2 regions of the Rhizobium sp. RHZ02 genome follow, and region 2 is predicted to be linked to the other one. Evidence: riboswitches for the same ligand, from Rfam matches in the RefSeq annotation. Region 2 holds a riboswitch; the other holds the start of a gene.

Region 1 (4,423 bases), on a different contig from region 2:
AAGAAACCTCTCGTATTGATCAATCGCCTCGGGTTTGGCGCCGTCTCCAAAAGGCAGCCACTTGAGCCGAAGGCGTTGACGTAGGGTTGCCTCCTGCCGCTTCGTGCCTTCGCCATTGATGTGGTAGGTTTTGCCCTTTTCCAAAGTCATCTCGGTCAACCGAAGCTTCTTGGAGCTTTGTAGGGTAGAGCATTCAACGTTTATTCGATAGGGGCTTATCGAGAAGCGCGACAACTGGCCCGTCAGAGGCATCGTTTGCTGGCTGCCCCCCCGCTAGGGGACGCGGCGCGGTGCCTTCGCCCGTCGTCGACCGCATTGCCATATCGCCCAAGCATGTCACGAAGCCATTGGTTTTCGGCCATTAGTTCTTTTCTTCGCTCGTCAACGCCTGCCGAGCATTTCAACCGGTCTGCCTGCCTAGAATGAACTGGGCGCTTGTCATTGCAAGCAACTCCCGGGCCGACAGGCAAATTGATTCCCGTTCTACCTATTTCATCACCAAGGACTTCATCACCATCGTCCACTCCCCTCGGTTCGGCTTGCACGACGGCGTTATTCTTCCGAGAGTCACTTTCAGAGAACCTAGCCTCGCTTCCGGCCATCAGGTCATCGAGTTCTTGTATCCAGAGGTAATATTTCTCCCGCAAAGGATGGTCGTCGGCCAACGAAGTCAGCTTTGTTTGCGCTAAGCGCTTTTTATCTCGATGCAATCGGGTATCGATTCTCACTGTCCATCAACCTCGCTATGGAGAAGCAGAACATACAGTGAACATTGGCGGCGGTAAACCTTGAGTCTTGAGCGGATAGTTCAAAAGAATCCGACTCCCTGATTTTCTCTGCGGAAGTCGACGGCAACCCAAAGCTACGGCTAGGGCTGCTGCAGCGGGCGCTAAAGGGCTTTATCTTTCAGACGACAACAACAAGCTCGTGTCGGATGCTGGTCCGGCCACACCGAAATCACTTGGTCCGCTTGACTCCATACCCGCTATAACGCGCAAGCAGTTGCTTTAATTGCTCATTCTGCAATAGCAGTTTTTGAGCCAATTGAGATCTGAGCTCAGTTATTTCGCCATCCAGGTCTAACGCTACGGCCGAAAACGTGTTGGCGACCGACCCACCCTTGGATGAATTAGCCTTAGGAGCCGCGGCGGCGCGAGACTTGGGCGTTTTTTAGCCGCCTAAAGACCAACGGGAAGGGAGCGTCCCGTAAAAAGCTATCCGATGGCGGACATGTCGCACGCAGCCGTACTTTGCTACCCGTCCGTCGGCTGACGTCCATCTTTAGCTTCGGCGCGATTCCCCAATGGAAATCGCGCCTGCAGTTCCGAAAATCATGCGGCCTTAGAAGACAGGCTGGACGTTCTATAGGCGATGAGATCTTCGATCGTGATTAGCTGGAGACCGTGTCTTTCAGCAAACACTTCCAGCTCGGGTAGCCGAGCCATCGTTCCGTCGTCGTTTGCCACTTCGCAGATCACTCCGGATGGTGAAAGACCAGCAAGCCGGGCAAGGTCAACCGCTGCTTCCGTGTGGCCCGGACGAGAGAGAACGCCGTTTGGATGGGCTCTCAGCGGGAAGATATGTCCTGGACGCGCAAAATCCTCGGGACGAGAGCCGTCGGTGACGAGGGCCCGAACGGTCGCTGCGCGATCGGCAGCAGAAATCCCGGTTGTTGTTTCTGGGATATAGTCCACGGACACGGTGAACGCCGTTTTGAGCACTTCGGTATTGCGCGGAACCATCAGGGGAATATCGAGCTCGTCGAGCCTTTCGCCTTCCATCGCAACGCAGATGAGACCACGCGCGTTGTTCATCATGAACGCGATCGATTGAGGAGTGATTGCTTGGGAGGCAATCACGAGATCCCCTTCGTTTTCACGGTCGCGGTCATCGACAACAACGACGATCTCGCCACGCGCAATAGCGGCGATCGCATCATCAATCTTGGAAATTGCCATTCTCTTCTGCCTTTCAAGGGTTGCCGCGGTGAGCGGCGTGCATGGCCTTTAACAGCCACAATTTTCCCTTGGGCGAACAAGCATACAAGTCGTCGTCAAACACGACGACCCCTGCGTTGCTCTCTTCCATCCGGACTATGACCGTCGGCTCCGGCATCTCACCGGATCTGCTGACCCTTCGCTATCGCGAAGGCGCTCGCGGGCTCCGAGTTGCCTCGATACCGCCGGTGGGGAATTACACCCCGCCCTGAGAACATGCGTAACATAGACATTCACTGCATCAGTTCGCAAGAGAACGTCGCGATAAACTGCCGAACACTCCCTTCCGCACTCCGTAGTAGAAACCTTAGGGTCGGAATAGATTCTTGTACTGTGAAGGTTGCGACCGTAGATATTGCGGAGGCGCGGATACCTGACCTCCCAGCGCTGCGGCTGCATGCCAAGGCCAACGAGGGTCGTAGAGTGCGGCCCGTGCAATTGCGACCAGATCCGCGTCACCGGTGGCCACGATCGCCTCAGCTTGCACAGGCTCAGTTATCAAACCAACCGCCACGACCGGGATCTTGATTTCATTCTTGATGGCCCGCGCAAGTGGGACCTGGTAGTTAGGCCCGACTGGAATTGATTGCTTGGCATCCAGCCCGCCGCTCGATACGTGGATCGCGTCGCACCCCCTCGCCTCAAGCTCCTTTGCAAAGGCGATCACCTCCGCCAGTTTCAGCCCCCCCTCGACCCAATCCGTCGCCGAAACCCTCATCGTCACGGGCCTGCCCGCCGGAAATGCAGTCCTAACGGCATCGAAGACTTCGAGAGGAAAGCGCATTCGATTTTCGATCGACCCGCCATAGTCGTCAGTTCGCCGATTGGACAACGGTGAAAGGAATTGATGCAGAAGATAGCCATGGGCACCGTGGATCTGGACAGCGTCGATGCCGATACTGGCGGCACGTTTTGCCGACGCGACGAATGCGTCGCGAACACGCTTTAGTCCCTCCTGATCGAGCGCTGTAGGCGGCACGTACTCCGGAAGGAATGCCATGCAAGAAGGCGCTTCAGTTTGCCAACCATTATCGTGGTTTGGCGGGATCTGCTTGCCTCCCAGCCATGGGATATCTGTCGACGCCTTGCGACCGGCGTGGGCAAGCTGAATAGCAATCGGCACATCCGAATATCGGCGCACTCCATCCAGCGTCCGAGCTAGGGCAGCTTCGGTTGCGTCATCGTAGAGACCGATATCCGCGAATGTGATCCGCCCTTCTGGCACTACAGCGGTAGCCTCGATGGTCAGCAAACCCGCGCCGGAGAGCGCAAGCTGCCCCAAGTGGATAAGGTGCCAGTCAGTAGTGCATCCATTCTCCGCTGAGTATTGACACATGGGCGCGATGACGATGCGGTTCGCAAGCTCCAGCCCGGCAACCCGGAAAGGGGAAAACAGAACAGGGTTTGGCATTGGGTCTCCTTGATCAGGGAAATTCCATTTCAAGAGGTCTACTTTCAACGGCTTCCGTTGAGCGGGCTTTTCAATAACATATTGTCTTTGAGTTGCCACTTCCCGGCCGCAGAAATGGCACTCCAGTTTTGACGCTGGCACTTGGCTCATAGCATTCATATACTCGCCGCTCCGACGCTATCCCTGCGATCGGTCTGCCTCTCTACGTTAGCTCACCGCTTGCTACTCATTTCTTGACGATCCACACACTGCGGACCTTCCACGATGAGCTTCTGCTGAAGAGGCCACCGTCGACTGCCTCTCGCTTGACGAAATTTCTCAGCATCACTACAAGTTCTAAGGGTATCGCCAACTTGAGATACAGATAGTTCTCTATCCTGGAGGCCCCAATGCGCCGAGTGACTTCTCAACAAGTTCAAACCCGAATTTTTGAGAAGTTGATGGATCATGCGCACATTAAATTTGGGCATCCTAGCTCATGTGGATGCAGGCAAAACTAGCCTTACGGAACGCCTCCTTTTCGATACAGGTGCAATCGCCAAACTCGGCAGTGTCGATGGCGGCAACACCCAAACAGACAGCCTCGCCATAGAACGACAACGCGGGATAACCATCGCTGCGGCTGTAGTGTCGTTCCGGATCAACGATCTGGACGTCAATTTGATCGACACTCCCGGTCACCCAGATTTCATCGCCGAAGTCGAGCGAATATTGAGGTTGCTCGATGCGGCCATTGTGGTCGTATCGGCCGTCGAAGGCGTACAAGCTCAGACGCGAGTGCTGGTACGCGCCCTGCAGCGACTTGGCATTCCGTTCCTTGTCTTTGTTAACAAGATCGACCGGATGGGAGCGCGTTACCTCGACGTCGTTGCAGACATCGCCAAGCAATTGGCGGTGCGGCCGATAGCGATGATGGAAGCGAGGGATATCGGAAGCCGCGTTGCGACCGCTAAATCAATCGATGTCAGCCACGATCCGGGTTTTTCGGCCCTTTGCGAGATGCTCACCGTCAATG
Region 2 (4,423 bases):
GTCGATGAAGAAGGCGAAGAAGTCCAACCCGCTCTTCCTGCTCGATGAAATCGACAAGATGGGCCAGGATTTCCGTGGCGATCCGTCGTCGGCTCTGCTCGAGGTGCTGGATCCGGCTCAGAACTCGACCTTCATGGATCACTACCTGGAAGTCGAATACGACCTGTCGGACGTGATGTTCATCACGACGGCGAATACGCTGAACATTCCGGCACCTTTGATGGACCGCATGGAAGTCATCCGTATCGCCGGTTACACCGAAGACGAAAAGCGCGAAATCGCCAAGCGGCACCTGCTGCCGAAGGCCATCAAGGAACATGCGCTGCAGCCGAATGAATTCTCGGTCAGCGACGATGCCCTGATGGCGATCAGCCAGCAGTACACCCGCGAAGCTGGTGTTCGTAACTTCGAACGCGAATTGATGAAGCTCGCCCGCAAGGCGGTCACCGAGATCATCAAGGGCAAGACGAAGTCCGTTCATGTGACGGCCGAAAACATCGACGACTACCTGGGCGTTCCGCGCTTCCGCCACGGCGAAGCAGAGCGCGAAGATCAGGTCGGCGTGGTAACGGGCCTGGCCTGGACGGAAGTCGGCGGCGAACTGCTGACGATCGAAGGCGTCATGATGCCGGGCAAGGGTCGCATGACCGTGACCGGCAACCTGAAGGAAGTCATGAAGGAATCGATTTCCGCAGCGGCATCCTATGTCCGCTCGCGCGCCGTCGATTTCGGCATCGAGCCTCCGCGCTTCGACAAGAGCGACATCCACGTGCACGTACCGGAAGGTGCGACGCCGAAGGATGGTCCGTCGGCCGGTGTTGCCATGGCAACCGCGATCGTCTCAATCATGACCGGCATCCCGGTCGACAAGAACGTGGCGATGACGGGTGAAATCACCCTTCGCGGTCGTGTTCTGCCGATCGGCGGCCTCAAGGAAAAGCTGCTCGCAGCGCTTCGCGGTGGCATCAAGAAGGTGCTGATTCCGGAAGAAAACGCCAAGGATCTGGCGGAGATTCCGGATAACGTGAAGAACAACATGGAGATCATCCCGGTGTCCCGCATGGGCGAGGTGATTAAGCATGCGCTGGTCCGCAGACCGGAAGCAATCGAGTGGGATGGCACGGTGGAAACGCCCGTCATCGCGACGGTCGAAGGGCTCGACGAAACGGGTGCAACCATAGCTCACTGAGCTTTGTTTGCCACATTCGTGCCCAATTGCTTAAAAACCCTGAAAAGGCTGGCGTTTTCGCCAGCCTTTTTTTGTGAAATTGGCACACGGGTGCTTGCATTTCCTTGATTTGCAGGCTCTTTGGGGTGCGGCGGGCCTGATGAACTCTATTCTGCGCCTGGCTTATAGATTTGAGTCGTTTCGAACCATTTAGAAAGGGGTGGAAACATGAACAAGAATGAACTCGTGTCCGCAGTTGCCGAAAAGGCAGGACTCTCGAAGACCGACGCTGCTTCCGCGGTTGATGCTGTTTTCGAAGTCGTCCAGGCTGAACTGAAGGGCAAGGGCGACGTTCGCCTCGCTGGTTTTGGTAGCTTCACCGTCTCCCATCGCGCAGCCACGAAGGGCCGCAACCCGTCCACCGGCGCAGAAGTCGATATTCCGGCTCGCAACGTGCCGAAGTTCACGCCCGGCAAGGGCCTGAAGGACGCCGTCAACGGCTGATATGAATTTACTTGGCGGCCGGGCAACGAGACCGGCGGCACAAGTTTCGAAGGGTTCGGCCACGGCCGAACCCTTTTTGCTTTTCGCGGCCTTGTCGGCACGCGCGGCATGTCATACGAAATGACCGTTCTCAGGGCGGGGTGAAAGTACCTACCGGCGGTAAAGGCCTTGGCCCCAGCCCGCGAGCGCCTTTTGGTCGTGTGCCGAGAGGGTCAGCAGATCCGGTGCAATTCCGGAGCCGACGGTTACAGTCCGGATGAAAGAGAATGAGCGGAGCGGGCGAGGGTGGATTCTGCCCTCGCTGCATATCGCGCTCATGCGTCCTGATTTGTGTTGGTTTCGGAAAGAAAGACATGAATCAGACTTCCCCTACGTTTTCCGCTTCGCGAGCAATGGTCGGTGCTGCCTGGATGATTGCCGCGGGCATCGCCTTCTCTATCCTCAATATCGTCACGCAATGGCTGACGATGAAGCTCGCTTTCCTCTCGGCCTCGGCAGCCTTCTGGCAATATGCCTTTGCCCTGGTGTTCTCGCTGCCCTTTCTCTGGCGCGCCGGTCTTGGGGCAATGAGAACGCGTTATCACTGGCGTCATGTTGTACGAGTCGCCTTGGCTGCCTTTGGGGGTAACGACCTGGGTCGCGGGGCTTGCGCAAGTACCCATCTGGCAGGCGATTGCGCTGGTAATGACGTCTCCGTTCTTCATCATCATGGGCGCACGCATCTACCTTGGTGAGTATATCGGCCCTGCGCGATGGGCCGCGACCGCAACCGTGCGGCGGGCCTCCTGACCGTGATGGCGCAGTATTTTCCTGACGTTAGCCTATTCGGCAGCCGATGCCGCTTACATTCAGCCATTCGACGATCTCAAGCTGCCGCTCAACGTGTTCGCCGGCTGGCTGGTCTTCGGCTATGCGCCGACCGGCTATCTGTGGTTGGGCGCGGTGCTGATCCTTGGGGCATCGCTCTTCATCATGCGGAACGAAATGAAGAAGGAGCGGGAGACCCGCTAGCGCGTTCAAAATATGACATCGGTGTCATCCCGGTGTCATGCCCATCCCCCAGAAAAACCTTGTGTGAACTCATGGGGGATTTCATGACAACTGTATCGCGCAAGACAGTGCTCGTTGCGGCGCTCCTGGCGACGGCCGCGTTTCCGGCCGCCGCAGAGCCCGTCTTCAATCGTATCGCAACCTTTCCGGTGGCATCCAACCTGCCACAGGAGAAAGACAAGCTCTCGGCCACTTCGGCGGAAATCATCACGGCTACCGACGACGGCATGACGCTGATCTATAGCGACAGCCCACTCGGAGCGATTGGTTTTGTCGATATCTCAGACGCCAAGGCTCCGAAGGCCGGGGGCGCGCTGATGATGGACGGCGAGCCGACATCCGTGACATCAACCGCCGGAAAGGCGCTCGTTGCCGTCAATACGTCGAAGAGCAAGGCAAAGCCTTCTGGGCGTCTCGCGATCGTCGACGTTGCCACCAAGAAGATCGAGAACGCATGCGACCTTGGGGGGCAGCCGGATTCGATCGCACTCAACAAGGACAAGACGCTCGGCGCGATCGCGATCGAAAACGAGCGTGACGAAGAGGTGAACGACGGCAAGATTCCGCAGATGCCGGCAGGCAACCTTGTCGTGTTCCAGGTCAAGAACGGCGCGGTCGATTGCGGTTCGATCAAGCACGTGATGCTGACTGGACTGGCGGGCATCGCACCCGAAGATCCGGAGCCGGAATTCGTCTCCTTCAACGACCAGAACGAGATCGCCCTGACCCTGCAGGAAAACAACGAGATCGTCATTATCGACGCGGCGACCGCAACGGTAAAGGCGCACTTCCCTGCGGGCAGCGTCGATCTCGCGGGTATCGATACCAAGCGCGACGGCGCGCTGAGGTTCACCGGCGAACTCAAGGGCGTGTTGCGCGAGCCCGACGCCGTGAAGTGGCTGGACAACGACCGTCTGGTCGTTGCGAACGAAGGCGACTATCAAGGCGGCTCGCGCGGCTTCACGATTTTCGACAAGACCGGAAAGGTACTTTACGAATCCGGTGCCTCGTTCGAACGCGCTGTCGCCAATATCGGCCACTATCCGGACAAGCGCTCTTCCGCCAAGGGTGTTGAGCCGGAAGGCTTGGAGGTCGCGACCTTCGGCGGCCAGAAATACATCTTCCTGCTTTCGGAGCGCGCTTCGGTCGTCGGCGTCTACAAGGATACCGGCGCGGAACCGCAACTCGTCCAGATCCTTCCGTCCGGCGTCTCGCCCGAGGGTGGCGTGGCCGTCCCGTCGCGCAATCTGTTTGCCACCGCCAACGAAGTCGATCTCGGCAAGGATGGCGGACCGCGATCCCACGTAATGATCTATCAACTTGCGGAAGGCGAAATGGCCTATCCGCAGATCGTTGCGGCGGAGAAGGAGGGCAATCCGCTCGGCTTTGCAGCACTTTCGGGTCTTGCCGCCGTTCCGGAAAAGCCGGGCCAGCTGTTTGCCGTCAGCGACAGCGTTCTCGGCATGCAGCCGACGATCTACACTATCGACGCCACCAAGAAACCGGCCGTCATCACCGAATCGCTGACCGTCAAGCGCGATGGCCAGCCGGCCCAAAAGCTCGATATCGAGGGTATCGCCGTCGACGAGAAGGGCTGGTTCTGGCTGGCCTCGGAAGGCAACAGCGAGAAGCTTTTGCCGCACGCGCTGTACCACGTAAACCCGAAGGGCGAGATCAAGGAAGAAATCGCTCTGCCGTGCG

What was found. Region 2 has a riboswitch for FMN ahead of IB244_RS16605 (EamA family transporter). Riboswitches for the same ligand answer to the same signal wherever they lie in the genome.
Region 1: another riboswitch for FMN. It lies ahead of ribB (3,4-dihydroxy-2-butanone-4-phosphate synthase); the one in region 2 lies ahead of IB244_RS16605 (EamA family transporter).

The regions. Positions count from the first base shown of each region.
Region 1 is NZ_JACUZX010000001.1:311,919-316,341, reverse strand. Features, by position in the region: gene IB244_RS01475 (hypothetical protein) at 1-159, opposite strand, end outside; gene ribB (3,4-dihydroxy-2-butanone-4-phosphate synthase) at 1,332-1,958, opposite strand; FMN riboswitch at 2,073-2,217, opposite strand; gene IB244_RS01465 (NADH:flavin oxidoreductase/NADH oxidase) at 2,305-3,408, opposite strand; gene IB244_RS01460 (elongation factor G) at 3,856-4,423, shown strand, end outside.
Region 2 is NZ_JACUZX010000010.1:48,769-53,191, forward strand. Features, by position in the region: gene lon (endopeptidase La) at 1-1,189, shown strand, start outside; gene hupB (DNA-binding protein HupB) at 1,397-1,672, shown strand; FMN riboswitch at 1,795-1,944, shown strand; partial or broken gene IB244_RS16605 (EamA family transporter) at 2,026-2,683, shown strand; gene IB244_RS16610 (esterase-like activity of phytase family protein) at 2,767-4,423, shown strand, end outside.